Regions from separate parts of the Ensifer canadensis genome, predicted to be linked through region 3. Evidence: predicted binding sites of a transcription regulator. Region 3 holds the regulator's gene; each other region holds the start of a gene.
The links. The regulator PhoB, encoded in region 3, activates phosphate uptake and scavenging genes when phosphate is short. The targets are predictions, from matches to a motif close to TGTCATNNANCTGTCAT.

Region 1 (4,278 bases), 780 kb from region 3:
TGGACGAGGAGAGCGTCGAGCGCGCTCTCCGGGCGCTGCATCGCTTTCATGCGCTGTCGCAGCAGGCGCGTGCGACCTCCATGTATGTTCTGGCCACCGCAGCCGCTCGCGAGGCGAGCAACGGACCTGCCTTCATCGAGAAGGCCGAGGCGATCCTCGGCCACAAGGTGCGCATCCTCTCCGGCGAAGAGGAAGCCTATTTCTCCGCCATGGGCATCGTCAGCGGCTATCACGACCCTGATGGAGTGGTCGGTGACCTTGGCGGTGGCTCGCTGGAACTTGTCGAGGTCAGCGGCACAAAGATCGGCAAGGGCATCACCCTGCCGCTCGGGGGTATCCGCCTCTTCGAGCATAGCGGCGGCTCGCTGCCGAAGGCTCGCACCTGGGTGCGCAAATTCATGAAAAGCTCGCCGGTGCTGAAGACCGGCACCGGCCGCACCTTTTATGCCGTCGGCGGCACCTGGCGCTCGATCGCCAAGCTGCACATGGAAATCCGAAACTATCCGCTGCATATGATGCAAGGCTACGAGATCTCCTACGACGAGGCGATGGCGCTGCTGCCGGAGGTGATCGAGCCGAGGAACATCAAGCCATCGGCCTATGCGACGATCTCCAAAAGCCGCCGCAGCCTGCTTCCCTTTGGCGCGATCGCGATGCAGGAAGCACTGTCGATCATGAAGCCGGAGCGGATTTCGTTCTCGGCGCTCGGCGTGCGCGAAGGCTATCTCTTCTCTCTGTTGAACGAGAGCGAGCGTGCGCAGGATCCGCTGCTGACCGCCGCCGGCGAAATCGCCATCCTGCGGGCGCGTTCCCCCGAGCATGCCCGCGAACTTGCCGACTGGACCGGCCGCATGGTGCCGTTCTTCGGCGTCGAGGAAACCGAAGAGGAAAGCCGCTATCGCCAGGCTGCCTGCCTGCTCGCCGATATCAGCTGGCGCGCCCATCCGGACTATCGCGGTCTGCAGGCGCTGAACATCATCGCCCACTCGACCTTCTCCGGCATCACCCATGCGGGGCGGGCCTATATCGCGCTCGCCAACTACTATCGCTTCGAAGGCCTGAACGACGATGGCGCGACCGGCGCACTGACCGGCATTACCACGCCGCGACTGCTGGAACTGGCGAAACTGCTCGGCGGCCTGCTGCGCGTCGCCTATCTGTTCTCGGCGTCGATGCCGGGCGTGGCGAGGAATCTGACCTTCCGCAAATCGTCCCTGCCGGATGTCGATCTGGAGATCGTCGTGCCTGCGGCCTATTCGGAATTTGCCGGCGAGCGCCTCGACGGACGGCTGCAGCAGCTCGGCAAGCTGACCGGCAGAAGATTGGCGTTCCAGTTCGAGAGCTGAACGCACTCAGATCTTTGACGAAGGGGCGCGCGGACGCAAATCCGCGCGCCCTTTTTTGATTATTCGGCTTTCAAGAATTCGCCGACTTCGAGCAGAACGAACTCGTTGTCGTCGGCCTTATCAAGCGCCCGGCCGGCCGAGAACGGCAGGTTGTTGTCATTGCCGACGATGATGTGCGTGTCATCGACGCGATCGACGTTTTCGATCGTCACGAACGGCATGTCGTAATAGCCGTCACCACCGCCCTGGCGCTTCTTGTTGTCGGGGTCGGCGATCTTCAGGAGGTCGATGTAACCGATCTTGCGGACGGCCTTGCCGACATTGCTGTCATCGAAGGCAATCTTGTAGACACGTTTCACCTTCGAGCCGACGGCAAAGCAATCCGGCTTCGGATCCTTCGGATCGGCGCAGGCCTTGTCGAGCGTGCCCGCGCCGTTGTCGCGTTCGATCACCAGTGCCGTCTTGTCGTCGAGCATGTTGAAGTCGCCGATTGCCTCGCCGCCTTCGGCCAGCGGATAGAGCCAGCTGCGGCCCGTCCAGGCCTTGGCTGCGACATCGAGTTCGATGACGCGTAGTGTCGGACGGCCATCGGCCTGTTCCACGGTTTCGCTGTCGGTCCAGATCGGCCCTTCGAGCAGACCGTAGAGCTTGGAGCCGTCCTTCGACAGTGCCATGCCTTCATAGCCGCCGGAGCGCTTCAGGTTGAAGGCGGGTGTCTTCTTCGACGGATCGCCCTGCAGTGTCAGGGTCGGATTGTCGGGCGACATAACCGGCTTGCCGTCAACTGTTGTCGCGATGACGTCGGTCAGCTTGCCGTCGACATCGAATTTCAGGATATAGGGACCGAATTCTTCCCCGACCCAGAAGCCGTCGGCGACCGGCTGGATCGACTCAACGTCGAAGTCAGCGCCGGTCAGGTAGCGCTTGTCGGAACCTTCCATGACGATCGGGAAGGGGGCCTTGCGGTCCGGGTCGGTGAGGAACAGTGTTTTCAGCGCCTCGACCTTGCCGGCGTCCCAGTCCATCTTCACGTGGTGCAGCATCAGCATGGCATCGGTTGAGTTCAGCTTGTTGCCGAAGCCGTTGTCGGAAAGGCTCCAGAAGGTGCCGTCTTCCATGGCCCTGATGCCGGAGAAGCCCTGCATCGGCTGGCCGTTGAACGGCAGTGAAAGGCCGGTCGGGCGCACGCCATCCTTGCCGGGCACGGTGCCGAGCGCGTCAGCGCGCTTGCGGTCCGCCGTGGTGAATTTGCCCGATGTCTTCAGGTATTCCGGTGCGTCGGACGGTGCTGCCAGGATCGTGTTTGCCGGTAGGATCGCATGTGCCTTCAGGGTTGCGGGAAAGGCCTTTTCCTCGGCCAGGACGGTCGTCGTCATCAAAAGTGTGAGCGCCGCAGCGGCGAGAAGCGTTTTGGTCATGAAAGTCACCGTGGGTTGGATGCCAAAGTACGGGAACCCGATAGGCGGCTTTGATGACGGTTGGGTGATGCTTGGCTTACAGGCTGGTGAAGCTTTGATGACAGACGAAAGGCGCTGCGCCCGAGGGGAGAAACTCGCCGAGTTCGAATTGTTGCGCGTGACCGGACACTGGTTCCGGGCCGCAACGACCCAGCGGCGCCGGTGCTTCAGCCGGCGAGCGCCAGGCTCGCCCAGCGCCCGGGCGTTACACCGTAGGCACGTTTGAAATGGCGGGTGAAATGGGCCTGGTCGGCAAAGCCGGTTTCGAGCGCGGCACCTGCCAGGCTGTGACCGGCGGCAATCATCCGGCGCGCCTGCTCCAGCCGCCGCATCAGAAGGTAGCGGTGCGGGCTGGTGCCGAGAACCTTGCGGAACTGGCGGGCGAGGGTGAAGCGATCAAGGCCGCTGACGGCCTCGAGTTCCTGCGAGCCGACCGGGCGATCGAGGTTGGCTTTGAGATAGTCCGTCGCCTCGAAACCGCCCGCTTGGCCGACCTGCCGGCAGCCTTGCTTGTCGTGCCGGCATGGCGGCACAAGCCTTCTGCAATGCGTGTAAGAATGTCGTCGAGCGCGAGTTCGTCAATACCGCCGTCGAGATCCATGACGGCCTCGCCGATCGCCTGGCGCAGGGCCACGTCACCAACAACCGGGGCGGCTATGATGGGCAAGGCGCCGCCACTGTCGCCAAGCGCCGCGATCAATCGCTCCGGCTGCAGATACATCATCCTGTAGCGAAGCGTCGCTTCCGTGCCCGCGCTGCCATCGTGCAGTTCGTCGGGGTGAATGATGATGATGCTTCCAGGCGTGCTGTAGCGGCTCTCGCCACGATACTGGAAGGTCTGGATGCCGCCAAGCGTCACGCCAAGCGCATAGGTGTCGTGGCGATGCGGCTCGAAGACCTTGCCGTGCAGCCGGGCCTCGATGCGCTCTATGCCGTCCACCGGTGCCGCGACGCGGATGCCATCGCCCGGCGATCCGCACAATCGTTCAAGATTGATCGCTGCGTCCTCGGTTAAGGCCTCCTTGGGCACGCCCTGATGTCCTGAAATGGAGATACCCGTCATGTTCGACACCAAGTTTGCGATCGTTTTGCGCGACGATCTGGCCACCTGGCAGAAGCTGAACGTCACCGCGTTTCTGGCAACCGGCATCGCCGGGCAGAAACCGGCGATTATCGGCGAACCCTATCGCGACGGCGCCGGCCACATCTACAACGCTCTGAGCGTTCAGCCGATCATCGTGTTATCGGCAGATGGTGCGACGCTTGGCAATATTCAACGCCGTGCGATCGAAAGGGAAATACAAACCTCTGTTTATGTCGATGCGATGTTTTCGACCGGCCACGACAGTGCCAACCGCGCGGTCTTCGCCGAAACGCGACCCGACGGCGCGAAGGTCGCCGGCATCGCCATTCATGCCGACAAGAAGCTGGTCGACAAGATCACCAAGGGTGCAAAACTGCACGGTTGACGGCTA
Region 2 (4,278 bases), 1.9 Mb from region 3:
GGTAGACCGCAAGCCAGGCATAACCCCGGCCGATGGCCCGGCGCTCGAGCTGTGCGCCGTCGCGTCTTGCCCGCTCTCCCAGCACCTCGAACAGTGTTTCGCGCGGGGTCACATGGAAGCGCGTCAGCCAGCCGCGCAGCAGGCGGCGGAAGCTTGCCGGCAGCCGCTCCTGCTGGCCGAAATCGGCAATATGCAGCGAGCCGCCGGGGTTCAGCGCGTCGATCGCCGCTTCGATCGCGCCCTGCCAGTCCGGTATCATTGACAGGGAGTAGGAGATGACAATCCGGTCGAAACCGGTTTCGCCGAAAAGCTGGGGCTGGAAGCTGGTGGCGTCGGCGATGCGCAGCGTGGCCGCCGAACTGCCGCGGCGGCTGAGCTTGGTTTCCGCCGAGGCCAGCATCTCCGCGGAGACGTCGAGGCCGAAGAGCCGGGCCTTGGGAAAGCACGTTCCGATGAGCGCGAGGTTGCGCCCCGTGCCGCACCCGACTTCGAGCACGGAGGCGCCCGCGCCCGCGTTCAGCTCGCGGATCAGCGTGTCGCGGCCGAAGAGATAATACTTCCGCGTCAGATCGTAGACGTGCCTTTGATAGCGATACATTTGGTCCATGCGCCGCTGGTGGCTGATCTCGGCGTGCTCCACCCCGCTCATGCTTTCTTCCGGTAGATGTGGAAGCCGCCATAGATGGCCGAGCGATCGGCGTTGCCGAGCTTCAGCGATGTCTCGGCATCATAGTGCCACTGCTCCATCAAAGCCGTGGAGAGGCGGCCGGGAAGGATGCTCTCTTCAGCGGCCGTGCGGAAGATCACTGTCGCGGCTGCGTCTGCGGTGCGGGTGATCTCGGTCCAGAGATCGTTCAACTGCTGGTCGTTCATCCAGTCCTGGGCGTCGAGCAGCACGTAGCGGTCGACCGATCCTGCCGGCTTCTTCGCCAGAAGCTCGGTGAAATTGGCGTGGTGGACCTCGACGCATTCGGCACGATCGCGGACCGTCTCGTAGTTGCCGGCATGCAGGTAGGCCGGAAGCTCGCCTTCGTGCGGCAGGGGATAGCGGCGTGCGAAGGCCTGCCAGGCGAAGTAGTTTTCCTTGAGCGGGAAATGACAGGTCAGCTTTTCCAGGCGGTGGCGAAGCACGGAGGCAAGCGACTTGTCGTTGCTCAGGCTCGCCAGCTCGTCGAACTGCTGCGGCGGGATGCCGAGGCCGAACAGCGAGCTCTTCTGGCTGGTGATCCAGCGAATGAACGGGCGCTCGAACAGCGGCGCCAGTCGCGTGTCGAAGAACTGGCGCTGCTCGCGCATGGAGCTGGCCTGGACGAACTCTTCCGGATTGACGCCATGCAGTCGCGCCAGGATGTGGCTTGCGGCGATGAAGCGGCCAAGCAGGCCGGTGCGATAGATGTTGCGGCCGAAGACGCCGATGCGCCGGCGCCCGGTGACGCTGCGGCCGTTCCAGTAGCTGCGGGTGGCCTGATCGACCTTCGGGGCGATGAACAGGTCGAAGGCCTGCACGTTCGATGGCGTGCCCTGCGTTGCCAGGAACCGGATAACGTCCTTGTGAGCAGGCAGATGGCGGAAGGCGGCAAGCTTCAGCCGGTTGAGCGCGATGTGGTGCGGATTGAGATCGACCACGTCGATGCGACCAGGGCCGGCGGACAGGTAGGTCAGCATGTTGCAGCCGCCGGAACCGATGGTGACGATGCGGTGTCCAGGGCGAAGCTGCATTGCTTCCATGTCGACGATTGGGTCTTCCCAGATCTGCGGATAGACGAGGCCGGAGAAGAGCAGGCCAAACAGGCGCTCGGACAGGCCGGCAAGCGAAAGGGTCTTGTGTTGCAGGAGGGCGTTTTTTAGCTTGGGATTTTTTCTGCCAAAGCCGACGTCAGGGGCAAGTTCGGTCATCTCTGCCGCTCATCCAGTTGAAACTTAGCCGCTTCTAAAGTGACTCGGCTACACTTTGATGACGGGTTTTTTCACAGCTGCTGCGCCGCACAAAAAATGCCGACTACGATTTTTCACCCATAAGAATTCATTAAACCCTGGCGTGCTAGCTCCTCCCTATATTCGGGGGGCGTCGACATGATGTTAAGAACGTTTCTGCCGAAGCCCGAGCAGCGATTTGCAGCTGCCGGCACGGCACTGGGGGCACTGTTTCCAGCGATCTGGCTGACCACGGAAACGTTGTTCACGGATGGATCCTTTACACATTGGAATTTTTCCGGAGCACTTGCGGCGGGCGTCATGCCCTTCGTCGCCGGTGCCTCTTTCTACCGCTGGTCCTATTCACGACGGCTGGAGCGCGAGTTGCGCGCCGCGCGCCGCGCCGAGCGGCGGCTGCGCAACGAGGTTCACCGCGACCGGTTGACCGAGCTTGAAAACCGCTCGGCGCTGGAGGCCGATGTGCTTCGCGCGCTTCGCTCCGATGGCACGGCATTCGAGCGCAGGCCGCTGCTGCTCATCGACCTCGACCGGTTCAAGGCGGTCAACGACACGATGGGCCATGATGCCGGTGACCGGTTGCTGAGCGGCATCGGCACTCGGCTGCGGCGGGCGTTTTCCGGCGAGGCGACGGTCTATCGGCTCGGTGGCGACGAATTCGTGCTGCTTGGTCCGGGTTCTCCGTCGGATGCCGAGGTCGCGGCGCTTGCCGGCCGGGTGAAGGCGCTGTTCGACGCGCCGTTCGATCTTTCGGACGGCCAAGTGGCATCCGGCTGCAGCATCGGCGTTACGTTCCTGGAACCAGGCGACCTGTCGACCGGCTCCGTGTTGAAGCGGGCGGACCTGGCGCTCTACGAAGCCAAGGAAATGCGCGGTAACAGCCATGTCATCTACGCGCCGCACCTTGCGCGAGCCGCGGAAATGCGCGCCGAGGCCGAGCGCGACCTTGCCCGCGCGGTCGCCCAGCGGGAATTCTTTCTGGAATACATGCCGATCGCCGGTGCAGCGAGCGGCGCCATCCGCGGCTTCGAAGCATTGCTGCGCTGGCTGCACCCGGTCCGCGGCGTCATCGACATGGAGGCTTTTGTTGAGCCGCTCGAACAGGGAGCACTGGCACTCTCGGTCGGCAACTGGGCCCTTCGGCAGGCCTGCAGGCAGGCGGCGAGCTGGCCATCGCCGGTCGGCCTGACGGTGGCACCCCTCGCGCTGCAACTGCGGGATCGCGATTTCCTCGGCCATATCAAGGCGTGCCTGGACGAGGCGGGACTGGCGCCCGGCCGGCTGACGATCGAGGTGGCAGAAGCGTCCTCGACCGGCGATATGGGGCTGATCAGTGAAAATCTGCACGGTCTGCGTGCGCTCGGCGTGCGCATCGCGCTGAGCGGTGGCGCTGCTGCCTCGCTGCCGCTCAACCTTGTCGGGGAGCTTAAGCCGGACCAACTGACTGTGGATTTGCCGGCGATCCGCAGGTCGCATGGCAGCGAGCGCAGCGTCGCGCTGCTCGCCTGCCTCGTCAAGACAGGGCAGGTGCTGCGGCTGCCGATGGCGGTGCGCGGCATCGCCAGGGAAAGCGAAATGGACTGCGCCCGCACCGCAGGCGCTGTAGAAGCCTGGGGGCCATGGATATCCCCGGCATTGCCCGCGCGCGACCTCTCAGCCCTGTTGCGCGATAGGGACGGCGAAGACGCCCGTCGGCTCGCATAAAGGCAAGGGCTTTTCCTTTCGTTCAAATGCTGCTTCTCTCTCTCGCGTCAGACGGGAGAATGCGATGGCACGCGTATTGAAAACTGTCGGGGCTGCTGTTGTCGTGGCCATTGCCTGCGTCGGTGGGTGGCTGGCCGTGGCGCCGCCGGGGCTGCTGAAGGTCGGCGATGGCTACGCCGCCAAGATCGTCTGCTCGAATGTCTTCATCGCCGGGCGTGACGGGCAGGCGGTGCTTGCCGACGACGTCCAGGCGCCGGGCCATCCGTTGTTGAAATTCATCAGCGTCTCGGTCGACCGGGAGAAGCGGCTGGTGTCTGCCCGCATCTTCGGCTTTGCCGCCCCGGCCCATGCGGTCTATCGCCCAGGGCTCGGCTGCGCCAACGTTTCCGACGACGATCTCGCTGCCCTGGCTCCAGCGGTGGAGCCGTCGACGCCTGACATCGCCCGATCGGCCGATGTCTCCTGGCCGGACGGCGACAAGGCGGATATCGATCCGGCCGTTCAGGCATTGATCGAGGATGGCAACCTTGCCGGTCCTGGCATGCGCGCGATCTCGGTGGTGCGCGACGGACATCTGATTGCCGAGACCTACGGCGCGGGCTTTAATCGCTCGACGCCGCTTCTCGGCTGGTCGATGACCAA
Region 3 (4,278 bases):
GCACCCGAGTTGGTGAAGAAGACACGATCGGCGAAGGTGACGGCCGTCAGCCGGCGTGCAAGGCTCTCCTGGCCGGGGACCTCATAAAGGTTGGACAGGTGCCAGACCTTCTCGGCCTGCGCCTTCAACGCCTCGACCAGATGCGGATGCGCATGGCCAAGCGAGTTGACGGCGACGCCGGCGGCGAAGTCGAGATAGCGCGAGCCGTCTTCGGCGATCAACCAGACGCCCTCTCCTCGCTCGAAACGCAACGGCGCACGCATGTAGGTGTCGTAAAGCGGCGTGGTTGCAGTCATGGCGAGCCTCTCCTTCATTGCTATCGGCATCGATCCGAGCCCCTGTTGAGCGCGGCAAAAAATTAAAAATGCCGCCTTGCGGCGGCGCAGGCACTATTCCTATTTCGCAGCGCAATGTCAACAAAACCAAGCTTTGCAGTGCGGTCGGACAGGTCTGATCCATGCGACGAAAAAATCACGCGACGGGGCTTGCAAAAATGCAACGCCCACCGAGCAAGTTGGGGAAAACCAAGAAATCGATTCGGCGCGATTCGCGGGACTCTTGCCACGGAGTCCGCCGGTCAGTAGGTTAATGTTCAATTACTAGACGCATGCGGCGGGCCTAGTCACCAAAAGTGTTATCGCGTTGCAGCTCCGGAGCCTGTCCGGAGCGTGGTGAGAGATTCTGTCATCGCCAACGCTGAGAACGGAGAGTGCAGAAATGAACTGGACTGACGAGCGGGTGGAAAAACTGAAGAAGCTTTGGTCCGAGGGCCTGAGCGCGAGCCAGATCGCGGCACAGCTCGGCGGCGTCAGCCGCAATGCGGTCATCGGCAAGGTTCACCGGCTGAGCCTGCCCGGCAGGGCCAAGGCTGGCGGAACCACCGCCGCGACCCGGCCGAAGCAGCGCCCGACTTCGGCGCCGCGCGCTCCGAACTACGCTTCGCGCGTCACGACACGGACGGTTACCCGTGCGGCCGGCGCGACCGTGCTCAAGGAAGAGGTCGAAGTCGATCTCGTCGCCGAACAGGATTTCCGCATCCAGACGGATGTGGTCGTGCCAATGTCGCGCCGCCTGGAGCTGACGCAGTTGACCGAGCGCACCTGCAAATGGCCGATCGGCGACCCGCTCAAGGAAGAATTCCACTTCTGCGGCAACGATTCCCCGGAAGCTTCGCCCTATTGCACATTCCATGCGCGGCTTGCCTATCAGCCGACCTCCGAGCGCCGTCGCGCTCGCTGAGACGACCGAAAACCACATGCAGAAAAGGGGCCGCACGGCCCCTTTTTTATTGGCTGCTGCATGTTTCCCTGGTTCGTATTCGCTTCAAGGAAACATGCCGCAATTCAAGATGCAACAGCGACCTTTGCGCGTCCATTAAGATGCGCGGCGCTGCAGTGGCCGGCTGGCTCAGCTTTCGAGCGAGTAGCCGGCACCGCGAACGGTGCGGATGACATCAGGCATGCTCGAGAAATTCAGTGCCTTGCGCAAGCGACCGACATGCACGTCGACGGTGCGCTCGTCGACATAGATATCGTGGCCCCAGACGCCATCAAGGAGTTGCGAGCGCGAGAACACCCGGCCCGGCGACGACATCAGGAATTCGAGCAGGCGGAATTCCGTCGGACCAAGGCGGACCTCGCGGGTGCGGCGATGCACGCGATGGGTCTCGCGATCGAGCTCGATGTCGCCGCAGCGAAGCAGCGTCGAGAGGACCTCGGGCTTGGCGCGCCGCAGCATCGCCTTGACACGGGCCATCAGCTCCGGGGTCGAGAACGGCTTGACGACATAATCGTCGGCGCCGGTGGCAAGGCCACGAACCCGCTCGCTCTCCTCGCCGCGCGCCGTCAGCATGATGATCGGCAGGCGCTCGGTTTCCGGACGTTGGCGCAGCCGGCGGCAAAGCTCGATGCCGGAAACGCCCGGCAGCATCCAGTCGAGGATCAGGAGATCCGGGAGGCGCTCCTGTAGGCGGATCTCCGCCTCGTCTCCGCGCAGGATCGTATCAACATCGAACCCTTCGGCTTCGAGGTTATAACGCAGCAGGACACTCAGCGCCTCTTCGTCTTCGACAACGGCGATTTTCGGCAACATCAGGCAACGTCTCCTTACCCAGAGCGTCTCGCGTTCGATCGAACGCAAAGAGATGCTCGAACATATAGAATCTGGAGCACTCCGCGCGTTTTCATAGGCACGCGCGAAAACGTATAGCTTCAGACGCAGTAGAGCAGGGCCGCAACCAGGGCTGCGACCGGAGCAGGTTCATAAGCAGGCACTCGAACGTATCCGGGTCTTAAAGCGCGTCGCGATCTCTAAGATGCGCTTGTTGTGCTTTAAGTTCTTGTTTTTGCACATGTCGTTATCGCAAAACCGCTGCGCACTTTTGCGCGACATGCGTTAGTCCTTCACGGCACCCAGCGTCGACGTATTGTCGTCCTTCGGACGCTCGCCTTCCGGCTGCGCGCCCGTCGCCATGTAGTAGATCGTCTCGGCGATATTGGTGGCGTGGTCGCCGATACGCTCGATGTTCTTGGCACAGAAGAGAAGATGCGTGCAGGGCGTGATGTTGCGCGGATCTTCCATCATGTAGGTGAGCAGCTCGCGGAACAGCGAGGTGTAGATCGCGTCGATCTCCTCGTCGCGCTCGCGGATGCTGTTGGCCTTCTCCGGCGAGCGGGAAGCGTAGACGTCGAGGACTTCCTTGAGCTGCACCAGCGCAAGCTCTGCCAGGTGTTCGAGACCGCGCGCCAGCTTGCGCGGGATGCCGGAGCCGGCAACCGCGATGACACGCTTGGCGTTGTTCTTGCCGAGGTCGCCGACGCGCTCCAGATCGGACGCGATGCGGATCGATCCCATGATCTCGCGCAGGTCGGCAGCAACGGGCTGGCGCTTGGCGATGGTGACGATTGCCTTTTCGCCGATCTGGCGTTCGGCTTCATCGAGGATGGTGTCGTCGGAGATCACCTTCTGCGCCAAGGCGAGGTCAGAATTGACAAGCGCACGAACGGATTCGCCCACCATCTGCTCGGCAAGCCCGCCCATCTCGGAGATGCGGCGCGTGAGATATTTCAGTTCTTCGTCGTAGGCGGACATTATGTGCATGGACATAGTCTTCGATCCTTGCGGGCGCGTTCAGGAAACGGGGTGAAGAGGAGCTTCGGCCATCAACCGAACCGGCCCATGATGTAGTCCTGGGTACGCTGGTCATCCGGATTGGTGAACATCTTGTCGGTGTCGTTCTCCTCGACAAGATTGCCGAGGTGGAACATGGCAGTGCGCTGCGAAACACGCGCCGCCTGCTGCATCGAGTGGGTGACGATGACGATCGTGAAGTTGGTACGCAGCTCGTGGATCAGTTCCTCGACCTTGGCCGTCGCGATCGGATCGAGCGCCGAACAGGGCTCGTCCATCAGGATCACTTCAGGGCTGACGGCAACGGCGCGCGCGATGCACAGACGCTGCTGCTGGCCGCCCGAAAGACCGGTGCCCGGCTCCTGCAGGCGATCCTTCACCTCGTTCCACAAACCAGCCTTCTGCAGGCTGGTCTCGACGACTTCGTCGAACTCAGACTTGGTGCGGGCAAGCCCGTGGATGCGCGGGCCGTAGGCGACGTTGTCGTAGATCGACTTCGGGAACGGGTTCGGCTTCTGGAACACCATGCCGACGCGGGCTCGCAGTTCCACGACGTCGATCGTCGGGTCGTAGATGTCGTCTTCATCGAGCGTGATCTTGCCGGTGACGCGGCAGTTCTCGATGGTGTCGTTCATGCGGTTCAGCGTGCGCAGGAAGGTCGACTTGCCGCAGCCCGAAGGGCCGATCAGCGCTGTCACCGTGTTCTCGCGGATATTGAGATTGACGTCGAAAAGCGCACGCTTCTCGCCGTAGTAGACCGACACATCCTTGCCGATCATCTTGTAGGGCACGGTGTTCATTTTCTGATCCAAGGCTTTTTCGACTGCTGCTTCTGACATGATGTTCATAGTAATTACCTCACTACCAACGGCGCTCAAAGCGACGTCGCAACAGAATGGCGCCAAGGTTCATGACGACGAGGAAGATGAGAAGAATGATGATCGCGCCGGATGTGCGCTCGACGAAGGCGCGTTCCGCCTCGTTGGCCCACATGTAGATCTGCACCGGCAGCGCGGTCGACGGCTCCATCGGCGAGCCGGGATAATCGACGACGAAGGCGACCATGCCGATCAACAGCAGCGGCGCGGTTTCGCCAAGTGCATGGGCGAGACCGATGATCGTGCCGGTCAGGATGCCCGGCATCGCCAG

Region 1: the regulator PhoB is predicted to act here: its motif matches at 2,851-2,867, upstream of J3R84_RS04525 (esterase-like activity of phytase family protein).
Region 2: the regulator PhoB is predicted to act here: its motif matches at 1,944-1,960, upstream of J3R84_RS11240 (BtaA family protein).

Annotation. Positions count from the first base shown of each region.
Region 1 is NZ_CP083370.1:929,791-934,068, forward strand. Features, by position in the region: gene ppx (exopolyphosphatase) at 1-1,346, shown strand, start outside; gene J3R84_RS04525 (esterase-like activity of phytase family protein) at 1,406-2,764, opposite strand; gene J3R84_RS04530 (helix-turn-helix domain-containing protein) at 2,971-3,336, opposite strand; partial or broken gene J3R84_RS04535 (AraC family ligand binding domain-containing protein) at 3,411-3,953, opposite strand; gene J3R84_RS04540 (DUF2000 family protein) at 3,865-4,272, shown strand; gene J3R84_RS04545 (adenylate/guanylate cyclase domain-containing protein) at 4,276-4,278, opposite strand, start outside.
Region 2 is NZ_CP083370.1:2,299,246-2,303,523, reverse strand. Features, by position in the region: gene J3R84_RS11245 (class I SAM-dependent methyltransferase) at 1-649, opposite strand, end outside; gene J3R84_RS11240 (BtaA family protein) at 646-1,896, opposite strand; gene J3R84_RS11235 (putative bifunctional diguanylate cyclase/phosphodiesterase) at 2,074-3,636, shown strand; gene J3R84_RS11230 (serine hydrolase domain-containing protein) at 3,701-4,278, shown strand, end outside.
Region 3 is NZ_CP083370.1:149,458-153,735, reverse strand. Features, by position in the region: gene J3R84_RS00720 (aspartate aminotransferase family protein) at 1-296, opposite strand, end outside; gene J3R84_RS00715 (GcrA family cell cycle regulator) at 718-1,239, shown strand; gene phoB (phosphate regulon transcriptional regulator PhoB) at 1,408-2,091, opposite strand; gene phoU (phosphate signaling complex protein PhoU) at 2,395-3,105, opposite strand; gene pstB (phosphate ABC transporter ATP-binding protein PstB) at 3,162-3,977, opposite strand; gene pstA (phosphate ABC transporter permease PstA) at 3,991-4,278, opposite strand, start outside.